2 regions of the Shewanella sp. MEBiC00475 genome follow, and region 2 is predicted to be linked to the other one. Evidence: predicted binding sites of a transcription regulator. Region 2 holds the regulator's gene; the other holds the start of a gene.

Region 1 (12,492 bases), 2.2 Mb from region 2:
GTGTTCAAGTGCAGTGATGTAGTCTGCATCGTAAAACATAGCTTCATCATCGCCAGCATCTTTTGCGTCAACTTGCGCTTTAAAGCGTCGGTCTTGATCTTCAGCATCGTTAAGCTCACTAAAGCCATTAGCCACTTCGCGACCACCGATAAAGAACTCAAAACGGTCAGTAATAAAGTCATTATTGTCGTTACGGCGCGCCAAAGGCGAAATATCTGCAGGATAACCAGTAATAAAGGTTGGTTGCATTAATTGAGTTTCAGCAGTTTCGCCAAATATTTCTTCTAGCAGCTGACCACAAGTCCAGAATTTTTCTAGCTTGATGCCTAGGCTCTTGGCCAAATCGCGCATAAACTCTAGGTCTTTAACTTGCTCGTAAGTCATAGCCTGAATAGTCGCGTTGTCAGGATTGTATTTCTGAATCGCTTCTAACATGCTTAAACGGGCATAAGGACCACCAAAATCTACGGTGTGCTCGCCGTATGGCATTTGGGCACTGCCTAATAGATCAATGGCAATTGAACTGAGCATTTCTTCAGTTAAATCCATAAGATCGTTGTAATCAGCATACGCCATATAGAATTCCATCATGGTGAATTCTGGGTTATGACGTGGTGATAAACCTTCGTTACGGAAATTACGGTTAATTTCGAACACTCGCTCAAAACCACCAACAACTAAACGCTTTAAATATAATTCGGGTGCAATACGCAAGTACATAGCCATGTCTAACGCATTATGATGAGTCACAAACGGACGTGCTGAAGCACCACCAGGAATAACGTGCATCATTGGGGTTTCAACCTCCATGAACTCTTTTTTCATCATGAAGTTACGAATAGCAGAAACCACTTTAGAACGCATAATGAATGCGTTGCGAGAATCTTCATTGACAATCAAATCAACGTAACGCTGACGGTAACGCGTTTCTTGGTCTGTTAAACCGTGGAATTTTTCAGGTAACGGACGCAATGCTTTGGTCAGTAACTCATATTCTTCCATGTTAACGTACAAGTCGCCTTTACCAGATAAATGCAGCTGACCTTTAACACCAATGATGTCACCGATGTCTAAACCTTGATAACGTTCTTTTAAATCGCCTTGTACTGGCTTACCAGCATAAGCTTGAATACGACCAGACACATCTTGAATCACCAAAAACGGACCACGCTTAGCCATAACACGGCCAGCAATGCTGGTTTGAAAAGCTAATTCTTCTAATGCTTCTTTGGTTTGCTCACCGTATTGTGCCTGAAGTTCAGCCGCTTTATGGCTGCGATGCCATGTATTTGGGTGAGCATTAGCAGGACAGGTGGTGCGCATAAAGTCTAATTTTGCGCGACGCTCAGCAATCAGTTTGTTTTCATCTTGTACGTGTTCAGTCATGTTATATTCTCGCTTTTACCTACCATCATTACATGGCGGGAAGTATTAATTTTGATTAAAGTCCTGATTTTAGGCTGGCTTCAATAAACTTATCTAAATCACCATCCAGCACAGTTTGAGTGTTACGGTTCTCAACCCCTGTACGTAAATCTTTGATACGGGCGTCGTCTAATACGTATGAACGAATTTGACTGCCCCAACCGATGTCTGATTTTGCATCTTCAGCGGCTTGCTTGTCGGCATTTTGCTTATGCATTTCTAACTCGTATAACTTGGCTTTTAATTGCTTAAAAGCAGAGTCACGGTTTTTGTGTTGCGAGCGATCGTTTTGACATTGCACCACTGTATTAGTCGGTAAATGCGTAATACGTATCGCTGAATCTGTTTTGTTGACGTGCTGACCACCCGCGCCTGATGCGCGGTAAGTATCGATACGTAAATCCGATGGATTTATATCAATTTCAATATCGTCATCAATTTCTGGGTAAACGAAAACCGAACAAAAAGAAGTATGACGTTTACCTGATGAATCAAATGGCGATTTACGAACTAAGCGATGCACACCCGTCTCAGTTCGCATCCAACCAAAAGCATATTCGCCAGTAAACTTAATCGTAGCGCCTTTAATACCTGCTACATCGCCATCTGTGACTTCCATTAACTCTGGGCTATAACCATGTGCGTCACCCCAGCGTAAATACATCCGCAGAACCATGTTGGCCCAGTCTTGTGCTTCGGTGCCGCCAGAACCAGATTGAATATCAAGATAACAGTTTGAAGCGTCGCTTTTTCCAGAAAACATGCGGCGGAATTCTAAATCGGCCAGACGAGAGTCTAGGCTTTCAAGTTCGGTAGCGGCATCATTAAACGTTTCTTCGTCATCCTCTTCGATTGCCAGTTCTAGCAATCCTTCGATGTCTTCAAGACCCGTGTCCATATCATCAATAGTTTTAACAACGGCTTCTAATGCGGCGCGCTCTTTACCCAAGGCTTGAGCACGTTCAGGCTCATTCCACACTTCAGGGCTTTCTAGCTCTCGATTGACTTCTTCGAGACGCTCACTTTTGGCAGCGTAGTCAAAGATACCCCCGAAGTAACTCAGTACGTTCAGCGAGCTCTTTGATTTTGAATTTTACTGGATTAACTTCAAACATGAATATTCAACTTATATTTAGCAGTTAACAAAAGGTGCAACGGCGTATTTTACCCCATGACAGGTACTAAACCTAGACCAGAAGAGCGATTATTAACAAACTAATGATGAATATGTGCCAAGGGTATTGCACTCATCTCGATTGCGGATAAAACATAAAAAAATGAACCCTCTGAGGGTTCATTTTTATGTAGCTCTTACAATGGCAATTAGTTTATATCTTAAACTGCCCAACCAGCTCAGACAGCGTCTGACCTTCATTCGCCACCGTTTTACTCATACCAGAAGCATCTTGGCTAGCTGTTAATAACATATTCACAATTTCTTGTACTGAATTAATATTACGATTAATTTCTTCAGTTACTGAGCTTTGCTCTGTTGCTGCGGTAGCAATTTGAGTACTCATGTCGTTAATACTGGTTACGGATGAGGTAACAGCACCTAAACTCTCAGAAATAGCCCTTGAAGACTCAACCGAACTTAAACAACTGGTTTGGCTTTCGGCCATGGTTTGTACAGCCTTAGTCACGAGCTTATGCAATTCGGCCAGCATTTCGTTAATTTCAACCGTACTGGTTTGAGTGCGACTGGCCAAGTTTCTTACTTCATCGGCAACTACTGCAAACCCTCGGCCTTGTTCGCCCGCTCGTGCAGCTTCAATCGCTGCGTTAAGCGCCAATAAGTTGGTTTGTTCAGCAATGCCACCTATCACACCAAGTACGGTATTAATTTTTGTAGATTGCTCACTTAATGACTTAACATCTGCGGCTGCATTGTCGATTTGCTCCATTAAATGGGATACTTCGGTTAATGAGGTATCAACACAGTTTTGTGCTTTCGCTACATTGTCTGAGGCCGCATGGGTGGCTTCTGCTACCATATTCGTGTTGTGGGCCACATCATTGGCTGTCGCTGACATTTCGGTGATAGCGGTGACAATTTGATCCACCTCATTATTATGGTGGTTGAGTTGCTCAGACATCGACATGGTTTGCCCACTGATACTTTGAGCAGCATGTTTAACTCTGTCCGTAGCGCCGGCTACATCACCAATAATATGCTGTAATTTGTCAACAAACAGATTAAATGCGCTACCTAATTGGCCAATCTCATCTTCGCTGGATACGTCTAAGCGTTTGGTTAAATCCCCTTCGCCTTTGGCAATGTCATGTAACGAGATAGCCATATTTTTAATTGGCACTACCATTTTGTGTGCAATCAGCACCACGGCAAAGGCCGTCACACCAGCAAGTCCTAACGCGATTAATAAAAATAAAAATGCTTTCTGGTTCATCTCTTCAGTTTTATAAACTTCGTAAGCAGCAATAGACTCTTCAATATCATCAATATAAGCGCCTGAACCTAACATCCAATTAGTATTCGGTATCATTACTGCAAAACCTAATTTTTCAATAAGCTTGTCGCTACCTGGTTTTTGATAGTAATACGAAAAATTACCAGTACCCGCTTTAGCTGCATCCAACAATCCAACAATGATTTTAGTCCCATTAGGGTCGGTCATATCAATTTTGTTTTGACCTTCAAGTGCAGGTATAGTGGCATGAAAAATATTCACACCTGTATCATCATAAATATAAAAATACCCCGCTGTACCAAAACGCAAGTCTCTTAAAGCATTTTTGACATCACCTTCATCACCTAAAGCAAGTTGATATTCAACAATGCCTTGTGCAACCTGAACTGTTTCTTTAAGTTGATTTTTACGTTCTGAAATTAATTCACTGCGAAAAGTCTCAATATCTTTGGTCAATGATGCGCTTTCATTAACATAAAAAAGACTCAGCAATACGATAAGGATTAATAACAGTGGAATTAATGATAGTCCAAGTAGTTTATTGCGTAGAGAAGATCCCAGCATAATGGTTAGGCCTTAGTAGGTAAAATCTACTTATTATTATAGTTTATTTAATAAAAAACCTTCATAAATGCAGCACCATAGAGTGAAGCATGTCGCAAAAACAGACAATATAATAACCGTTTTACAACATTGGCAATCCACTACCGATTACTGCAAATCCAATCACCAGCCATACAAGCCCAGGCTTAAAGACTTTTAAGAGAGTAAAACCAATAATCACCAACGCCATATCCAACGGCATAGTTACCGCACTAGTGAACACCGGCTGATAAAGTGCTGTAAGCAACAACCCAACAACAGCCGCATTAACTCCCGCTAACGCACCAGCAATAGCTGGCCGCTGACTGATTGAATGCCAACTTTTTAACCCCACCAGCATTAATAAAAAACCCGGAATAAAAATAGCGAATGTGGCGACTAATGCCCCCTGAATAGGTGACTCTAACCATAAGTCAGCACCTAAAAAAGTGGCTAACGTAAACATGGGGCCAGGAATAGCTTGTGCAAGCGCGTAACCCGTTAAAAAACGGTCTGGGGTCATGTATTCGCCCACGCTGGTTTCAAGTAATGGTAGCACCACGTGTCCACCACCAAAAACCAAACTACCGACTTGGAAGAATTTTGCAAAAATTTGCCCAAGGCTATCGGGTTGATTAATGAAATAAAACGATGTGGCTAATCCGATAATAAATAATGCTAACCAATAATAATTAAGCTTGATAGCTGGAGCATCTGGGGTAATAGCCTCACCTCGAGTCAACAACATAACCCCGACAACAGCAGCCACTATTAACACCGCAATTTGCATTGATAATGAAGGCATTAATAGCGTCGCGACAGCGGTTGCGGCCATTAATACTTTAGTTGTTTTACGCTGGCAAAACTGGCCAAACATTGACAAGGTCGCATCAGCGACAACCACAACAGCCAGTAGTTTGAGGCCGTGAATAGCGCCCTCAACGGCTGTTAAATCTAACCATTGGGCACTAGTTACCGCAAATAAAAACATCAGTAAAAAAGACGGTAAAGTAAACCCTAAAAAGGCCGCTAACCCACCCAATAAACCACCACGATGGTAGCCAATGGCAAAACCAACCTGACTTGAGCCAGGGCCAGGCATAAACTGGCTTAAAGCGACAAAACTGGAATATTGTTTACTGTCTAGCCATTGCAATTCATCAACAAATGCTTTTCTAAAGTAACCAATATGTGCCGCAGGGCCGCCAAAACTAATTAACCCTAGCGCTAAAAAACGACTGAATATTTGCCACATAGTTCTGATACCTTTTTATGTTGATAAACAATACTATGACATTAAGATGACACTTTTATGATTGCATATCTTTAGAGCATGTCTTTAGACAATAGCGAGCCCCATCACATATGCGGTTTGTCACTCTGGGGGTTAATCAAGTGTAAACTTGCTTGGTGAACAGTTCCAAGGGTAACCATCTTGGCTTGTGTAAAATGCAGTTCCCGCTTAATACTGGCGCTAACCTTTGCTAACGGGTGAATATCAATAAAATAGCTTAACTGTTGTTGCAGTAAACTTATTGACTCAAGCTCATGATAGTTGAGTATTCATGAGACAATCATCATGCTCAAGTTCATCACATTTCACAATTACTCACCTCTCCAGAATTAAGCGCAATAAATGCTTGATCACACAGTTGCTTTAATTGTTGCAAATCTTCGATACTGCCACCGACTTTACAACGCATTTGCTCAGGAATAGTCAAGGCTTGCTGATATAACTGTTGGCCTTGCACCGTGACATGTAACACACGCACACGTTCATCCAACTCACTGCGTCCACGGGTGACTAACGCTTTATTCTCTAAACGTTTTAGTAATGGGGTTAACGTGCCAGAATCTAAATGTAATTTATCCCCTAAGGTTTTAACACTTATGCCTGGCTCTTTCCAAAGCACCATCATCACTAGATATTGTGGGTAAGTCAGCGACAGCTCATCTAACAATGGTCGATATGCGCGGATCATCGCATTCGCGGCACTGTACAAAGAAAAACACACCTGGTTTTCAAGTGCTAGCGGATTTTGTGCCGCAAGTAATTGAGATTCAATAAACGCTTTATTAGACATGGTTTTACTCCACTAACCAATATTATTGATTAATGATAACATTGGTTGTGCACAACCTATAATCAAAAATGCATCAAGCATTTCGATTCTCGGCCGATATACTATTACCATCCAACTTTATATTAAGGTTAACTATGTCAATTAGTGTTAATTCACCGTCTTCAATGCCTACAACGATTGATTCTGGCAGTAGCTTAAAAGTGGCCGTAAGGGCTAAAGAACAGCAACAGGTTGAAGGTAAAATGGCATTGCAACTCATTGAAGCAGCGCAACTACCTGCTCCGCAGCCCGTTGGCAACAGTGGTCATAATGTCAATACAACGGCATAAATTGTTATAACCCTAGGGAATATTTTCCTAGGGTTAAATACCCTATAACACCGCTAACGACACATGCACTACTCAAGATCCGCTTATAATGAACATCTGATTAATAGCGAAGCCATTTTAAGGCTTCATCTTGGTCTTCAAAATATCTAATTTCACCCGCAATAAACCAACTGCCAATTTTTGCCGACCACTCAAGCCAGTTTTTACGCCCCCAAATAGCCACTCTTTCAAACTCAGATTTATGTTTTAATCCAAGCTTCAAATCATCCCAAGCGGCATGTAAATCCCAGCCATCTAATTCTGTGGCATCAAAGAACAAACTCACTTTAGGTTGTGCTATTTGGTTCAGTGCTCCTTCTAACATGGGCGTAATGACAAGATAATCTTCGTGGGTTAATGTGCCAACGGCTTTCAATGTAACAAAAAACACATTTTCAATTCGGTTTATGCCTATTGATAAACCATGTCTCTTAATATCCATAACGTGACTCCATTATTATATTTTACATAATCAAATGTAGGTGCAGATTAGAAACGGTCATGTATATATTTTAAGCGTTTACGGGAGAAAATGTGTGGAAGACTGCACAAAAATGGTGTGAGTTGTGACGTTTTACCCGAGATTGATTGTTTAATGCCTTACGCATGTAAGAGTTTAGCGCGAAAACTAAGAATATAAAAAAACGACTTTGCCGCTATCGTTAAATAACCAAGGCTAATAGCATCGGAGTATGATGTGGATTGGCTCAACAAACACCAGGACATCTGCGGACAGTATCATGTAACTATGTACCTTAAAGTGCAATGTTATCTTCTGAATCCTTAACCCTTCGGCCAACATCTTTAGACAGTTGTGAAAAAATGGTCGCGGCTAACATCGCCATAATGCCAACAGTGACAAAAGTCCGTTGAAAAGCTTGCAGAACGGTCGTCATATCATCACTGCCAACTTCTGCACTGAAACCACCTAGCAGAGCACCAGCACACGCAACACCGAGACTTAATGATAACTGTCCCACCACAGACAACAGGCTATTGCCGCTACTGGCATTCACATCGTCTAAATCAATAAGAGTCACGGCATTCATTGCCGTAAACTGTAATGAGTTAATTGCACCAAGAATCGCCAACATGCACAACAACAACCAGTATGGCGTTTGTTCACCTACCAGCCCCATACTTGCAAGCATCAATCCCAGCGCCAAAGTATTAATCGTTAGCACCAAGCGATAACCAAACCATTCGATAATAGGTCGAGCCAGCGACTTAGCTATCATAGCTGCTGCGGCTAATGGCAACATGCTCATCCCAGCTTGAGAAGGTGAATAACCTAGCGCAACTTGCAATAATAAAGGCACTAGGAATGGCAATGCGCCACTGCCCAAGCGCGCAAAAAGATTACCAAAAATACCGATAGCAAATGTTCTTGTTTTAAATAATGAAGGCGAAAATAACGGATTATTTATTCGACCGGCTCGTAGCCAATATGCTATCAAACACGCCATGCCGCCAAATAACAACAACATCACCCGTAAGTGCGGCAGGTCCAGTTCCCCTAACCCTTCCATGGCAATGGTAATCAACAACATTGCACTGCCAAATAACAAAAAACCTAGACTATCAAAACGCGATTTTTCTTTGCCGCGTAAATCGGGAATAAACTTCCACACGGCATAGCAACCGACCACGCCGACAGGGAGATTGATCAAAAAGATCCAATGCCATGTCAGGTATTGCACCATCCAACCGCCCAGAGTAGGGCCGAGCAAAGGACCCAGTAAACCGGGAATGGTAATAAATCCCATGATCCGTACTAATTCCGAGCGTGGATATGCCCGCAGCACCACCAGTCTTCCAACAGGCAACATCAAAGCACCACCTAACCCTTGCACAACCCGAGCGCCAATCAGCATGTCTAATGAATTGGACAATGCACAAAGCAGTGATCCTAAACTGAACAATAAAATCGCACCAAAGAAGATTTTTTTGGTGCCAAAGCGATCAGCAATCCAGCCTGAAGCAGGGATTAACAAAGCAACCGTTAACATGTAAGCGATAATGACGCCTTGCATACGCAAAGGATCTTCGCTTAAATCGTTGGCCATCGCTGGTAACGCGGTGTTCAGAATCGTTCCATCAAGTGACTGCATAAAAAAAGCAATCGCGACAACCCAAGGCAATCCTCGGGCGGCATCACTATCAAGAACTCGGCTATTGGGCATTAAACCTCCTTTACCACATCAGCGTTGCCACACCGAGTAGTATAAAAATCACAGCACAGGTTCGATGAATAAGCTTCATAGGTAATTTATTTGCACTAAAACTTCCAGCCAATACAACTGGGACATTGGCAATCAGCATACCTAATGTAGTGCCGATGACAACCCATGTCAGTGCTTGATATTTTGCCGCTAAGACTACCGTCGCAATTTGAGTTTTATCACCCATTTCAGCAATAAAAAACAATATAAACGTAGCAACAAAAGCACCGAGTTTATAGAAGCGATTATCATCATCATCCATTTTATCGGGTATAAGGACCCATAACGCAATAGCAAAAAATGAACCCGCCACCAAATAGGTTGCCCATTGTGGGTCAATCCAGGCAATTGCCCACTGACCTAACCATGCCGCAAGAAAATGATTTAATAATGTAGCGAGTAAAATACCTGAGATAATAGCGGTTTTATTGTGAAATCTGACCGCTAGTAATAATGCTAATAATTGAGTTTTGTCGCCAATTTCAGCGATGGCAACAGTAAGAGTTGAGGCGAATAAAGCTTCCAATGTGATATTCCTAGGGGTAAATGACAACTAAGCACAAGCCACCACATACCCCTTAATGCAGTTACTGTGCTTAGGTCTTGCATGGCAAATCAATTAGTATCAATGATTTGCTGTAAGTACCATGGCATTTGGCCAAGTATGTTGACACTTACTCCTAATCACATCTTGTCGACGTGCTAGGTTAGCTACTCCCCTAAAACAAGCGGCATTATAACTTATGAAAAGATTTAATCAACGCTCACAATGCTGAAGCTATTCTGCGGTACTGATGTAATGCTACACTATTGCATAAGTCGAGTATAAAACAGTTAAGTATAATGTTATGTAATTGTTTATAAACACGGCTGTTAGCCTTTAACAATCAAAGATCCTTGCCTGCTCATCCCCCCTTCTGCTAATGTCCGACACAAATAAAATAATAATTAGACAGGACGTTTTCTGTGAATTTTAAAACTTTAGGCTCTATTTCAATCGTCGCTGGCACGGCAATTGGCGGAGGTATGCTCGCGCTACCATTAGCAACTGCAGCCTTGGGAATGATCCCCGCATTAATTTTATTAGTGATTATTTGGGCCTTATCGGCTTACACCTCGTTATTAATGTTAGAAATTAATCTTCACAGCGGTGTCGGCGATAACGTCCACGCAATTACCGGTAAAACCTTGGGTAACATCGGCCAGCTAATCCAAGGCGGTTCCTTTCTCAGTTTATTGTTTGCTTTAACCATGGTGTATCTGATGGGAGGCTCATCGCTATTAGAAACCCGCTTAGCCCCCATCGGTATTAATATGAGCAACCAAGTGGCGGTAATATTATTTACGGTTTTTTTTGGTGGATTAATTGCCATTGGCGTGAAATGGATTGATAAAGTTTCACGGATTTTATTCACCTCTATGGTGGTGTTACTGGTTATTGTAGTGGCATTTTTATTACCAGACGTTAACGTAATCAGCGCACTAAACAATTACTCAACTAATGTTGCTGAAGGAATGGCGCTACAACAATTATGGTTAGCGGCCATCCCGGTGGTATTCACCTCATTTGGTTTCCATGTGTGTATTGCAACCATTGTGCGCTACCTAAATGGCGATGCAGTGGCGCTCAGAAAAGTATTATTGATTGGCTCAACCATTCCACTAGTTTGCTACATTCTATGGTTATTAGTGACATTAGGGTCTTTAGGCGGAGAAACTGTTCATAGTTTTGGTGGTTCACTACCTAAACTCGTGACGGCTTTACAGGGCTTAGCCGAGTCACATATTATCAGCCAAGCAATTGATTTATTTGCTAACCTTGCGTTAATCACCTCATTTTTAGGCGTCACCATGAGCTTATTCGATTATGTTGCTGAACTCACTCGAGCCAAAGATGATGTTGCTGGGCGGGCTAAAACATGGTTAATTACCTTTATCCCCCGCTATTATGTGCGTTGTATTATCCAGACGGATTTTTCAAAGTGCTTGGTTTTGCAGCTATTCCATTGGTAGTCATGATTATTTATTTACCGATTGCAATGGCACTAAAGCAACGCTCAAAACAGCTTGGAGGATATGAGGTGTCTGGTGGTAACTTGGGACTTATTATTGCAGGCTTACTCGGCACATTGATTGTTGTCGCTCAGTTGATGGTGGCGTTGACCTAAATCATATATATCATTAATGGATTTGTAAGCGAGTTTTGCAAACGCTATTAAGATGATTAAACATTTGTTAAAGTCAGGCTTAGCCTGACTTTTTTGTTTCTGTGACTTCATCATTTTGATTCATATAATGAGACAAACTGGCACAATATTTATGACAAGCTCCCTCTTAAAATGGAATTCTATAATGAAAAAATGGTTATTAACTGTCGCAATAGCAGCCAGTTTTGGCGCTGCAGCAGATGAAGGTATGTGGCAGCCACATCAACTTCCCGCAATGGCGGATGAGCTCAAAGCAAAAGGCTTAGAAATAAGCGCTGATTCAATTTCTAAATTAACCGAATTTCCAATGAATGCAGTGATTAGCTTAGGGGGTTGCACCGCTTCATTTGTATCGCCTAAAGGCTTAGTGGTAACTAACCATCACTGCGCTTACGGCTCAATTCAGTACAACTCAACACCCGAAAAAAACTTGCTTAAAGACGGTTTCTTAGCAAAAAATTATGCCGAAGAATTACCTGCAACACCGGGTTCACGTATTTTTGTCACCGAAGCGGTAACCAATGTTACTGATAAAGTGAAAGCGAACCAAATGGATAAAGTGGGCAATGACTTTTATAAAGGCATTGAACTACAAGAAAAAACCTTAGTTGCTGAATGTGAAAAAGAAGACGGATACCGTTGCCAAGTGTATAGCTTCCACGGCGGCTTAGAATATTATCTGGTTAAGCAGTTAGAAATTCGCGATGTACGTTTAGCCTATAATCCAGCAGCAAGCGTGGGTAAATATGGCGGCGATATCGACAATTGGATGTGGCCTCGTCATACCGGTGACTTCTCTTTTTATCGTGCTTATGTATCAAAAGATGGTAAGCCTGCTGATTTCAGTAAAGACAATGTCCCTTACGAGCCAAAAAGCTTTTTAAAAGTATCAGCTAAAGGTGTTAGTGATGGCGACTTCGTCATGGTTGCTGGCTATCCTGGCCGCACTAACCGTTACCGCACTGCAGATGAAGTTAAAAATCAGTTTGAGTGGGCTTATCCAGAAGGAAAAGTACTACGCGAGCGTATGATTGAGATCATCAAAGAAACTGCGCCAGAAGGCAGTGATGAACGCATTAAATACGAAAGCCTCATTGCTGGCTTAGCTAACTATGCCAAAAACTTCACTTCTATGATCGAATTTTATGGTAAATCGACCATGTTGGCTGATCGCA
Region 2 (12,492 bases):
GACTCATGATCCAGCCTTCGGTTTAGAGGCTGTATGGATTGCACCTGAGCAACGTGAACACGCGCAAACATTGGGCTATACCGTAGTTGATACCGCAACTGTGGTAGCGACGCATATTAGTCAAGTACTCAGTAATAATGCTGCAAAACTATTAGGTTACGAAGAAGTGCAGCAATTAATGGATATGTTGGCCAAAAATTCACCTAAATTAGTGGATGGTTTTGTGCCAGATGTTATGCCTCTGGGCTCGGTCGTTAAAGTGATGCAAAACTTACTTAATGAAGGCGTATCGGTACGCGATTTACGCACCATAGTGCAGACATTGCTAGAATATGGCACTAAGAGTAATGATACTGAAGTGCTAACGGCTGCAGTGCGTATTGCGTTAAAACGTATGATTGTACAAGAAATCTCTGGTCCAGAGCTTGAAATCCCTGTCATTACATTGGCGCCAGAGTTGGAACAGATGTTGCATAAGTCTATGCAGGCTACCGGCGGTGAAGGACCTAATATTGAACCGGGCCTTGCAGAGCGTATGCAGCAGTCGTTATTAGATGCTGCTCAGAAGCAAGAAATGGTAGGGCAACCGGCCATTTTATTGACATCTGGCATGCTTAGGTCAACGCTGTCACGATTTGTTAAATACACTATTCCAAATTTACGAGTGATTTCTTATCAAGAAATACCAGACGAGAAGCAAATACGAATTGTTTCAGCTGTAGGTCAATAGTGATAATGTCAGTTTTTAGAGGTGCATAAGTGAAAATTAAACGATTTTTTGCCAAAGATATGCGCGCAGCATTGGCCCAAGTTAAAGAAACGCTAGGTTCTGACGCTGTCATTATGTCAAACAAGAAAGTCACTGGTGGGATAGAAATTGTCGCGGCGGTTGATTATGACGAACCTAAAGCCGCTATTGCGTCACAAGCGCCGACCAGCAGTTTTATGGATGTGAGTGAAGATAGAGTATCACTAGGTGCTAAACCTGCTGTGAAAGCTCAATCTAAAGTTAGCCCACCGCCAGCGGCTGATTCACTGCAAGCATTACTTGAAAAACAACATAACCGCATGACTCAGCAGATGTCAGTGCGCCAAGATGAGCCAGAATTACCTGAATGGGCTCGTCAATTAGAAGGTGCTAAGCCAGCTAAATCAGCTGCAACTTTTCAACCACAAACTACCGCGGAACATTCTAAGAAAGCCAATAAAAATCAATCTGCTGATATGGAAGAGTTGCGCGAAGAGATGGCTTCATTACGAAGCTTATTGACCCATCAAGTGTCTTCATTAATGAAGGATCAAAAAAAGCGCACCGACCCTGTTGGTGCCATGCTTGAAAGTAAATTGATTGCAGCTGAGTTTTCCCCTGCAGTAGCGGCTAAACTAGCCGGATTAAGCCAACATTACTCTCCAGCAGATTTAGTGAGAGCGTTACCACAAAGTTTAGCTAATCTACTTGATAATCAAGGTGATGACATTGTTAAACGTGGTGGCGTTGTGGCATTTGTTGGACCTACTGGTGTCGGTAAAACAACATCTTTAGCTAAAATCGCTGCGAGATTTGCTGCCCATCATGGCCCTGAACAAGTTGCATTAATTACCACTGACCATTATCGAATTGGTGCTTATGACCAATTAGCGACTTATGGGAAAATTATGGGTTGTCCAGTTAAGCAAGCAAATGATTTATCAGAATTAGAACAAATTCTTTATCAGTTTAGAAACCGGAAATTAGTGTTAATTGATACTGCCGGTATGGGACAACGTGACATGCGTCTGTATCAACAACTTGATAATTTGACAGCAAACAGTAGGATCCCTATTCGGAGTTACTTAGTATTATCTGCGACAGGTCAACGTCGCGTATTACAAGATGCGGTAGAGCACTTTAAGCGGATTCCATTATCTGGTGCTATTCTGACTAAATTAGACGAATCGATATCAATTGCAGGTGCATTGAGCGTATTGATTCAAAATGAGTTACCATTGAGTTATGTTACAAACGGTCAACGTGTTCCTGAAGACATGAAAGTGGCTGATACATTAGAATTAGCGAAGCAAGCATTAGCAGCATTAAACGAAAAAGAACAACAGACGTCACAAGACCCAGTGTGGTCTAATGACACAGCCTATGCATTTGAGTGAAAATATGACTCGGGATCAAGCAAGTGGTTTACGTATGATGAATCAACCAAATAACGATAAAGTAAAAGTAATTGCCGTATCCGGTGGTAAAGGCGGAGTGGGTAAAACCAGTGTGTCAATTAATACCGCGGTAGCGCTAGCTGAAAAGGGCAAACGTGTATTAGTGCTTGATGCCGATTTAGGTTTAGCTAATGTCGATGTCATGCTTGGGATACGTGCGGAGAAAAATTTATCTCATGTTTTGTCCGGTGATGCCGAATTAGATGACATCATCGTACGTGGACCTAAAGGTATTGGTATTGTTCCAGCTACGTCAGGTTCTCAAGCGATGGTTGAGTTAACACAAGCACAACATGCCGGTTTAATCCGTGCATTTAGTGAAATGCGTACTCAGTTCGATATTTTAATTGTAGATACTGCGGCTGGTATATCAGATATGGTGCTGAGTTTTTCTCGAGCGTCACAAGATGTATTAATCGTAGTATGTGATGAACCGACATCAATTACTGATGCCTATGCATTGATTAAAATTTTAAGCCGTGAACATGGTGTGTTCCACTTCAAAATTGTAGCAAATATGGTGCGAAGTCTACGAGAAGGTATGGAGTTATTTGCTAAACTAAGTAAAGTGACGGATAGATTCTTAGATGTCGCTTTAGAACTAGTGGCAACCGTTCCATTTGATGAAAATTTACGAAAATCTGTTCGTAAGCAAAAGTTAGTTGTTGAAGCGTATCCTAAATCACCTTCAGCTATTGCTTACCAAGGATTGGCTAATAAAATTATGACCTGGCCTGTACCACAACAGCCCGGTGGTCATTTAGAGTTCTTTGTTGAACGTCTTGTACAACGTAAACCGATACAAGAAGAAGGAACAACGAGTGAATAAAGCCGCTGCGTATACTCAGTTCGATAACAAAACGTCTATTGTTGAACAGTATGCACCGCTGGTAAAAAAAATTGCCCATCATATGCTGGCAAGATTACCAGCATCGGTGCAACTTGATGATTTATTACAAGCTGGGATGATGGGATTACTTGAAGCATCATCTAACTTTGATAACAGTAAAGGCGCTAAATTTGAAACCTTTGCGGGTATCAGAATTCGTGGCGCAATGATAGATGAAATTCGCCGTGGTGACTGGGTCCCACGTTCAGTACATCGAAATAATCGTCGTGTTGCCCAGGTAATTGATGAATTAGGGCAACAGCTTGGACGTGATGCTAATGACACTGAAATTGCTGAAAAACTTGATATGTCGCTCGATGAGTACCATCATATCTTAAATGATGTTTCTGTTGGTAAAATCATAGGCATAGAAGATCTTGGCGTTTCGCAAGATGTGTTAGTCACTGACAACGAACCGACAGATAAAACCTTTGACTCACTTGCTGAAGTGCAATTCCAATCTGCGCTGGTTGCAGCAATTAAAACATTACCAGAAAGAGATGCCTTAGTGTTGTCATTATATTATGACGAAGCATTAAATTTAAAAGAAATTGGTTTAATCCTTGAAGTTAGTGAATCGCGAGTAAGCCAGATATTAAGTCAGGCAATGCTCAGATTAAAAGCAAAACTCAAGCATTGGACACAAGAATAATAACTTATCTAGAGCAAATGAGTATCAGCTCACCGGAGGAAACCTTGGACAAGAATATGAAGATTCTCATTGTTGACGATTTTTCAACAATGAGGCGTATCATTAAGAACTTGTTGCGAGATTTGGGATTTAATAATACCCAAGAAGCAGATGATGGCTCAACAGCCCTACCTATGTTACAAAAAGGCGATTTTGATTTTGTAGTAACAGACTGGAACATGCCGGGAATGCAAGGTATCGATTTGCTTAGAGCGATTCGTGCCGATGATTCTTTAAAGCATTTACCTGTATTGATGGTAACCGCAGAAGCTAAGCGTGAACAGATTATTGCAGCAGCGCAAGCCGGTGTTAATGGTTACGTGGTAAAACCTTTCACCGCGGCGACGTTAAAAGAAAAGTTAGATAAAATCTTTGAACGACTCGCATAAGCAAGGATAAGTCATGCAGGCATCAATATCGGGGTTGATCACTCTCGAACAGGCCCAAGAACTTGTTGAGTTGCTTTCTTCTGGTCAGCAAAATAAAGCAGATGACGTTATCAGGGAGCTTGCAACACCATTGCAGCGCGAGCTTTTTGAAGAGGTCGGTAAGTTAACTCGACAACTCCATAGTGCATTAAGAGATTTTCAAGTAGATAACCGTTTATCTGAATTAGCGAATACCGAGATACCGGATGCTAAAGAAAGATTGAATTATGTTATCGATATGACAGAACAAGCTGCAAATAAAACCATGGACGCAGTTGAAGAATGTCTACCTTTGGCCGATACCATCATTAGTAATATACAATCTATGACGCCTATGTGGGATAAGCTAATGAGTCGTGATATTCAATTAGGTGAGTTTAAATCACTTTGTCATGATGTTCAGCAGTTTATGTCCCATAGCGAACATGATTCAAACCGTCTACGTGAGCTATTAAATCAAATTTTAATGGCACAAGACTTCCAAGACTTAACGGGTCAAATGATCCGCAGAGTGATAGATTTAGTTCGTGAAGTAGAAAGTAATTTGGTCTCAATGTTAACTGTGTTTGGAGATCATGTTACCGAATCATCGCCAGCTATAAACGATAATAAGATAGAAGCAGAAGGTCCCATCATGCATGCTGAATTACGTGAAGATGTTGTGACTGGTCAGGATGAAGTAGACGATCTGCTATCAAACCTCGGTTTCTAATTAGGAGTCAATTTAATGTCCTTTGATGTTGATGAAGAGATACTCCAGGACTTTTTAATTGAAGCTGGCGAGATTTTAGAGCTTCTACAAGAGCAGCTTGTTGCTCTTGAAAATAATCCTGATGACAGTGATTTACTTAATGCTATTTTCCGTGGATTTCACACTGTTAAGGGTGGCGCAGGCTTTTTAAGCCTAAAACCCATGGTTGATGTGTGTCACGAAGCTGAGAATACGTTCGACTTATTACGCACCGGAAAACGTGGCGTAAATGCAGAGTTAATGGATATTATTTTGCAAGCGGTCGACGCTATTAATACTATGTTTGCTCAAACTCAGCAGGGGCAAGAACAAGACTCTGCAGATTCTGAACTGCTCGCTAAACTCAAATTATTAAGTTCAGGCGCCCCTTTACCTTCAGAAATGACAGTTGAAGATCTTGAGCCAAGCGAACCAGAACACATCGAAGGTATCTCCTCTTCATCAGGTATATTGTCTGGTTCTGGTAGTATTGATGACATTGATGAGTCCGAATTTGAGGCATTACTTGATGCTTTACATGGTACTGGTAAAAGTCCAGTATCATCTCAAGCGGCTTTACAGCCTGCTGCAAGTAATAGCGACGAAATTACTGATGACGAATTTGAAGCATTACTAGATGAGTTACACGGTTCTGGTTCACTTTCACAAAAGTCTGATCCCCTTGTTTCACCTAAGCCGCCAGCAAGTACTCCGGTTGTTGAACCTCTAGTTGATTCAGATGAAATTACTGACGATGAGTTTGAACGCCTTTTAGATGAGTTGCATGGTAAAGCCGGTGCCCCAGCGGTTGCTAAAACGCAATCAGAACCTGTCACTGCTGCCAAAATAGAACCTAAGAAATCCGTAGTGACACCTGTTGCGAAGCCCGCGGCTGCAACGCCACCGGCGGTCACACCGAAAGTAGAACTGGTTAAAGATAAAGCTCCTGCGAAAGCACCTTCTGTTCCACAAGGCGAAACAACGGTTCGTGTAGATACAGCTCGTTTAGATGAAATCATGAATATGGTTGGTGAGTTAGTATTGGTACGTAATCGATTGGTTAGTTTAGGAATTAATCGTGAAGACGAGGAAATGTCTAAGGCCCTTGCAAATCTTGATTTAGTTACCGCTGATTTACAAGGCGCGGTAATGAAGACTCGCATGCAACCAATCAAGAAGGTATTTGGACGCTTCCCTCGTGTTGTTCGAGATATGGCGCGCACCCTAAATAAAGAAATTGATTTAATCATGATTGGTGAAGACACAGATCTTGATAAAAACCTGGTAGAAGCGTTAGCCGACCCTTTAGTTCACTTAGTTCGTAACTCGGTCGATCATGGTATCGAAATGCCGATTACGCGCGAAGCGAATGGTAAACCTCGGGCTGGTACCATTACCTTATCAGCTAGCCAAGAAGGTGACCACATCCTACTAAAAATTGAGGATGATGGTGCAGGGATGGATCCTGAGAAGTTAAAACAAATTGCAATAAATCGTGGTGTGTTAGATGAAGATGCCGCCTCGAGAATGACCGATAGCGAAGCTTATAACCTTATTTTTGCTCCTGGTTTTTCAACCAAGGTTGAAATTTCAGATATTTCAGGTCGTGGTGTAGGGATGGATGTGGTTAAAACCCGCATTAATCAACTTAATGGTACTGTTCATATAGACTCGATGAAAGGTAAGGGCACAATACTTGAAATTAAAGTGCCATTAACCTTGGCTATTATGCCGACATTAATGGTTGATGTTTCTAATCAAGTATTTGCACTGCCATTATCGAGCGTAAATGAAATCTTTAATTTAGATTTAAAAAATACCAATATTGTTGATGGCCAGCTGACGGTTATTTTCCGTAATAAAGCCGTACCACTCTTTTATTTAGAGCATTGGCTGCACAGTAAAAAGTCTACTTTTAAACATGGTGACAAAGAACGAGGCCATGTTGTGATTGTCCAGCTTGGTACCATGCAAATTGGTTTTGTTGTTGATGCGTTGATTGGCCAAGAAGAAGTGGTCATTAAACCGCTTGGTAGTATGTTGCAAGGTACACCTGGAATGGCTGGCGCGACAATTACATCTGATGGTGGTATTGCACTTATTTTAGATGTACCTGGGTTGCTAAAACATTATGCAAAGAGCAGAAAATAACAACAAAAGTTCCATTAATTAAGGACTTAAATGGCCATAAAAGTACTTGTTGTAGATGATTCCAGTTTTTTTCGACGTCGAGTCAGTGAGATTGTCAATCAAGATCCTGATCTCGAAGTCATTGCCGTTGCTGTTAATGGCAAAGAAGCTGTTGATATGGCTGCAAAGTTAAAGCCACAAGTCATTACGATGGATATTGAAATGCCTGTGATGGACGGTATAACTGCTGTCCGTGAAATCATGGCTAAGAATCCTACTCCAATTTTGATGTTTTCATCATTAACGCATGATGGCGCAAAAGCCACTCTCGATGCGTTAGAAGCCGGTGCATTAGATTTTTTGCCTAAACGTTTTGAAGATATTGCCACTAATAAAGATGATGCAATTTTTTTATTACAACAACGAATTAAAGCGTTAGGGCGACGTAGAATGTATCGTCCTAGTTCGTTAACGTCTACTTTTGTAAATGCACCTGAACCTCGTAGAACAACGATTGTCGATAAAGAAGCAAAGCTGTCTTCTCGCCCTCTAAGCAGTCGTTTGAATTCAACTACGGAAACTCGTTCAAGTATAGCGACTCCAGTTCCGGAACGTCAGACTGCTCATCAATCCACTTCTTCAGTATCGTCTATTCGAGCCAGTGGTAAGCTATATAAAGTTTTATTGATCGGAACATCAACAGGGGGTCCGGTAGCATTACAAAAAGTGTTAACGGCTTTCCCGGCTAATTATCCTCATCCTATTGTGTTGATCCAACACATGCCTGCTGCTTTTACGCCCGCTTTTGCTGCTCGGTTAAATACACTGTGTAAAATTGAAGTGAAAGAGGCCGAAAATGGTGATGTTATGCATCCTGGTTGTGCCTATTTAGCGCCTGGCGGAATGCAATTGATGATTGACCGAAATGGTATGAACGGAAGATTGAAAGTGATTCCAGGAACCCCTGAAATGAACTATAAACCGTCTGTGGATATTACTTTTGCGTCAGCATCTAAAGCTTTTGGTGGTGATGTTTTAGCCGTTATATTAACGGGAATGGGGGCTGACGGTAGAGAAGGGGCCAGAATGTTAAAGTCTGCTGGTGCGACTATTTGGGCACAAGATGAAGCTAGTTGTGTGGTATATGGAATGCCGCAAGCTATAGCTTCAGCTGGACTATCTTCTCATTCTATTGCGCTAGAAAATATGGCTGAAGCCATTTTAAAAGAGTCTAGTCGTGGCTAAGTCTGAATACTCTTTACAGACTAAGCTCTCTCTGGGGTTATTTTTATCCTTTATAGTCATATTAGTGTTAGCGGGTTTATATATTCATGCTCATCGTAAAGTCACATTATTAGAGCAAGATGTTTTACGTTTAACTGCTTCTCAAGTATTGTTGATGGCACCTGAAGACCAAGCGGCTAATATTGCTAATTGGTTAACTCAACACCCTGAACAGACAAAAGCAATGATATCGTCTGCAAAAAAGGATCAAACACAAAGCGTGTTATTGGGACCAGGAGCTTTAGATAGTGAACCGCTAACTGAAGTTGATAGCAATAAGAATGATACTGATGTTTCTGCTGAATTGAAAAAGCAAGACGTTATCGTATCGGAAAATGCTCAAGGGGTTAAAGTGATCCGTTTATCCAATGGTGGTATTCGCGTAACAACCCGTGATGATAAGCAAGATAAACAGTAGTCATTATTCGATAACAGCATCATTATGATAAGTTGAGAGGCTTTTTTGAAAGTATGGACGGTAGCTAACCAAAAAGGTGGAGTGGGTAAGACCACCACTGTAGCCAGTTTAGCCGGATCATTGGTTAAGCGTGGTCAACGTGTGTTGATGATTGACACAGATCCTCATGCCTCTCTTGGTTATTATTTGGGTATTGATTCCGACGAAGTGCCTAGCTCACTTTATAATGTATTTTTGCAGCATCAGTCGTTGACCCAAGAATTCATTTTACAAAATGTTATCCCAACTCAGATTGAAGGCTTGGATATTATTCCGGCAAATATGGCGTTAGCGACACTCGATCGATCATTAGGCCATCAAGAAGGAATGGGCTTGGTGCTAAGAAATTTATTAGCACTGGTTGAAGATAAATATGATGTGGCTATTATCGATTGCCCACCCGTTTTAGGGGTGTTAATGGTTAATGCATTAGCGGCAAGTAATCATATTATTATTCCTGTTCAAACTGAGTTTTTGGCCATAAAAGGACTTGAGCGTATGGTCAAAACCATGGACATCATGGGACGTTCTAAAACAACACGTTATAGCTATACTGTTCTGCCCACTATGTATGACAAGCGTACAAAAGCTTCCCCAGTAGCACTGCAATTTTTACAGGATCAATATGGTCCAATGCTTTGGCCTGATGACGTGATTCCTGTTGATACTAAATTTAGAGACGCGAGCTTGGCTCATTTACCAGCATCACATTATTCTGCCAGTAGCCGAGGTGTAAAAGCATATAATCGCCTGCTAGATTTTTTATATTCTCGGGAGTTCAATCATGTCAAAATCGGTTGATGAAACTGTTTTTGATTATTTCAGTCTTTTATTACAGGAACTGCCAAAAGCTACTCCTGAAAGAAGCCCTGAGATAAAACAAACTATTTCTGTTGCTCCCGTCAATGACATCGCTAGTAGTTCTGTCAATTTAAGTGCAGCAGAAATAGCATTATCGGCTCATTATTCGCAATTGACATCTTCAAAATCTGCTCCTGTTATTGTTAATCAACGGCTATATGCAGAGCCGACGACTAATGTCGATAAACTTGCGTTGGAAAAATTACTGTCAGCGGTGTCTAAACCAAAAACAGAAGTTGATATATCGCAACAAATTAAAGCCAGCTCTGAACGTGTGCGTCGGGCTATCACTCAGATCGAACCTAAAACGGTAATCGATACTGCAGAAATACAAAAAACACGATTAACGGATAAAGAAATCAAGCCGTTAGTCGATATAAAAATTAATGAAAGTTCACGTACTGACATAAAAGACGCTATTATTAAGCATGATCAGTTGGTGGCGGAGGCTGCGGTACACGAAGACACGGTGCCACAAACTCAGGTTGGCCATCAACCGCCGAGTATTACTCATGATTTACAAGAATTACTCGATGATGAATTTCAGGTGTTATTTTTTAAGGTAGCAGGATTAACGTTAGCGGTTCCACTGGTGAGCTTAGGTGGAATTATTAAAATTGAGAAGATAAACCATCTTATTGGTAGACCCTCTTGGTTTATGGGGGTGCAAACCCATCGCGACAGTAAAATAAATGTGGTTGATACCTGTGCATGGGTGATGCCTGAAAAGTATTCTCCAGAATTAGCACAAACGGTAAAATATCAGTACCTTGTAATGCTTGAAGATAGTCAATGGGGATTAACGTGCGAATCGTTAGTTAACGCCGTTAAAATAGATAAATCTCACGTCAATTGGCGTGAAAAGCCGGGTAAGCGTCCTTGGCTTGCTGGGGTAGTAAAGCAACAAATGTGTGGCATTTTACATGTTCAAGCATTAATCAAAATGCTTGATGCAGGTTTAGGTTGTCAGGATTCGATTGACCGAGGTTAACTATGAGCGATTCTAGAAGTGTAGCAGCGGTTGCTGCAAGTAAAGACGATGCCGTATTACAATGGGTAACATTTAAATTAGATAATGAAACCTATGGTATTAACGTAATGCAAGTTCAAGAGGTATTACGTTACACCGAAATAGCACCTGTGCCAGGTGCTCCTGATTATGTTTTAGGGATTATTAACCTCCGCGGAAATGTAGTAACGGTTATCGATACTCGTTCACGTTTTGGTTTACAATCTGCTGAATTAGACGATTCAACTCGTATCGTTATTATTGAAGCAGAAAAACAAGTTATCGGTATTTTGGTTGATAGCGTCGCCGAAGTGGTCTATTTACGCCGGTCTGAAATCGATAATGCACCTAACGTCGGCACTGAAGAAAGTGCTAAATTTATTCAAGGTGTGAGTAATCGCGATAATGAACTATTAATTTTAGTTGATTTAGATAAGTTATTATCTGACGATGAATGGGTTGAATTAACTCAACTTTAAATACATTCTAATAAAACAAGCCAACCTAATTATTGTTGGCTTTTTGTTTTGCTTTAGCTTTGTATTTAGGTAATGCCAACATAGGTATATTAATGGGTGATGAATTTCTAATTGCAGCTTTAGTGTACGTGATTGCATGTCTTGGCTTGGTTCTTTATTTACAAAAACAATCGAGTAAATTGAAGAAAAAAGTCGATGCTCTGACAGTACTTGTCAAAGAAAGTGATCGCCAACGAGAAGCTTTTAAGCGTGAATTACACGAATTGCGCAGTGGTACAATCGGTGTTGGTAGACGGGTTGTTGAATTAGAGAAAAAACTTTCTAAACAATCTGACATGCTTGAAGAAGCCAGCCAACAAGATCCACAAGCAAAATTATATTCTCGGGCTGTGAAAATGGTGGGTTTAGGCGCAGGAATTGATGAGTTAATGCAAGAGTGCGAACTGCCGAAAGCAGAAGCTGAATTAATACTTCGTATACATCGTAAATAGTCGAGCGTTGCCAGTCTGGCTCTCCATAATAAAAAAGCCATCGATATGATGGCTTTTTAGTGGGTAATGCTTTATCTAATAAGGATTGGTATTAGTTAATCTTTGGTGAAGTATGCTATTTACGACGCATCTTGGCGACAAACATACCATCGCTATCAGCTTGCTGAGGCCAAATTGTTAACATATCGCATTGTTGGCCGGTAAAAGGATGGGTGACTGGTTCTAGCTCAAACTCAGTGGTTTCAGATAAGAAGTCTTGCACTATTTGCTCATTTTCACTTGGTGATAAAGAGCAAGTTGCATAAATCAATTTACCGCCTGATTTTACTGCTACAGCACTACGACGTAAAATGGCTAATTGTAGTATTGGTTTGTCTGTTATTGCACTGGCATCATCAAGCCAGCGCATATCAGGATTGCGACGCCAAGTACCAGTACAGCTACATGGAGCATCCACTAAAACACCATCAAAGGCTTTAGCATCTACTGGTAATTCATCGCCCTTCCAAGCTACAACACTAATATTCTCAAAACCTGCCCGATTAGCGCGTTTACGAAGTTCTTCTAATGGTTTGCGGCGAATGTCAGAAGCAATAATGTTGCCAGTGATGGGAACATTTTGTTGTGACATTAATGAGTATAACTGCAGGGTTTTACCACCAGCACCACTGCAAGCATCCCACCATTTTTCATGGCTACTTGGTTGGCAAATTTGGCCAATGACTTGCGAGGCTAAATCTTGAATTTCAATATGACCTTGCTTATAAAGATTTATCTCATTTAGGTTAATACTTTTATGGCCCAAACTTATGGCATCTGAAAAGTAATGGCTAGCTTC

Evidence for each region. The regulator FliA, encoded in region 2, starts transcription of late flagellar genes. The targets are predictions, from matches to a motif close to CTAAAGNTNNNNNNNNNNNNGCCGATA.
Region 1: a site for FliA is predicted at 6,593-6,619, ahead of FCN25_RS06520 (cytoplasmic protein). Genes of this name have one in related genera too.

Annotation. Positions count from the first base shown of each region.
Region 1 is NZ_CP039928.1:1,472,106-1,484,597, forward strand. Features, by position in the region: gene lysS (lysine--tRNA ligase) at 1-1,386, opposite strand, end outside; one part of gene prfB (peptide chain release factor 2) at 1,442-2,464, opposite strand; one part of gene prfB (peptide chain release factor 2) at 2,466-2,540, opposite strand; gene FCN25_RS06505 (methyl-accepting chemotaxis protein) at 2,754-4,418, opposite strand; gene chrA (chromate efflux transporter) at 4,540-5,691, opposite strand; gene FCN25_RS06515 (MarR family winged helix-turn-helix transcriptional regulator) at 6,029-6,520, opposite strand; gene FCN25_RS06520 (cytoplasmic protein) at 6,655-6,849, shown strand; gene FCN25_RS06525 (STAS/SEC14 domain-containing protein) at 6,950-7,330, opposite strand; gene mdtD (multidrug transporter subunit MdtD) at 7,644-9,071, opposite strand; gene FCN25_RS06535 (TMEM165/GDT1 family protein) at 9,082-9,636, opposite strand; yybP-ykoY riboswitch at 9,720-9,842, opposite strand; partial or broken gene FCN25_RS06540 (aromatic amino acid transport family protein) at 10,077-11,278, shown strand; gene FCN25_RS06545 (S46 family peptidase) at 11,463-12,492, shown strand, end outside.
Region 2 is NZ_CP039928.1:3,677,752-3,690,243, forward strand. Features, by position in the region: gene flhA (flagellar biosynthesis protein FlhA) at 1-730, shown strand, start outside; gene flhF (flagellar biosynthesis protein FlhF) at 760-2,145, shown strand; gene FCN25_RS16445 (MinD/ParA family protein) at 2,150-3,034, shown strand; gene FCN25_RS16450 (RNA polymerase sigma factor FliA) at 3,027-3,746, shown strand; gene cheY (chemotaxis response regulator CheY) at 3,791-4,174, shown strand; gene FCN25_RS16460 (protein phosphatase CheZ) at 4,188-4,925, shown strand; gene FCN25_RS16465 (chemotaxis protein CheA) at 4,941-7,094, shown strand; gene FCN25_RS16470 (chemotaxis response regulator protein-glutamate methylesterase) at 7,125-8,318, shown strand; gene FCN25_RS16475 (membrane anchored protein in chemotaxis locus) at 8,311-8,775, shown strand; gene FCN25_RS16480 (ParA family protein) at 8,821-9,615, shown strand; gene FCN25_RS16485 (chemotaxis protein CheW) at 9,599-10,666, shown strand; gene FCN25_RS16490 (chemotaxis protein CheW) at 10,669-11,163, shown strand; gene FCN25_RS16495 (DUF2802 domain-containing protein) at 11,256-11,654, shown strand; gene FCN25_RS16500 (RsmB/NOP family class I SAM-dependent RNA methyltransferase) at 11,770-12,492, opposite strand, start outside.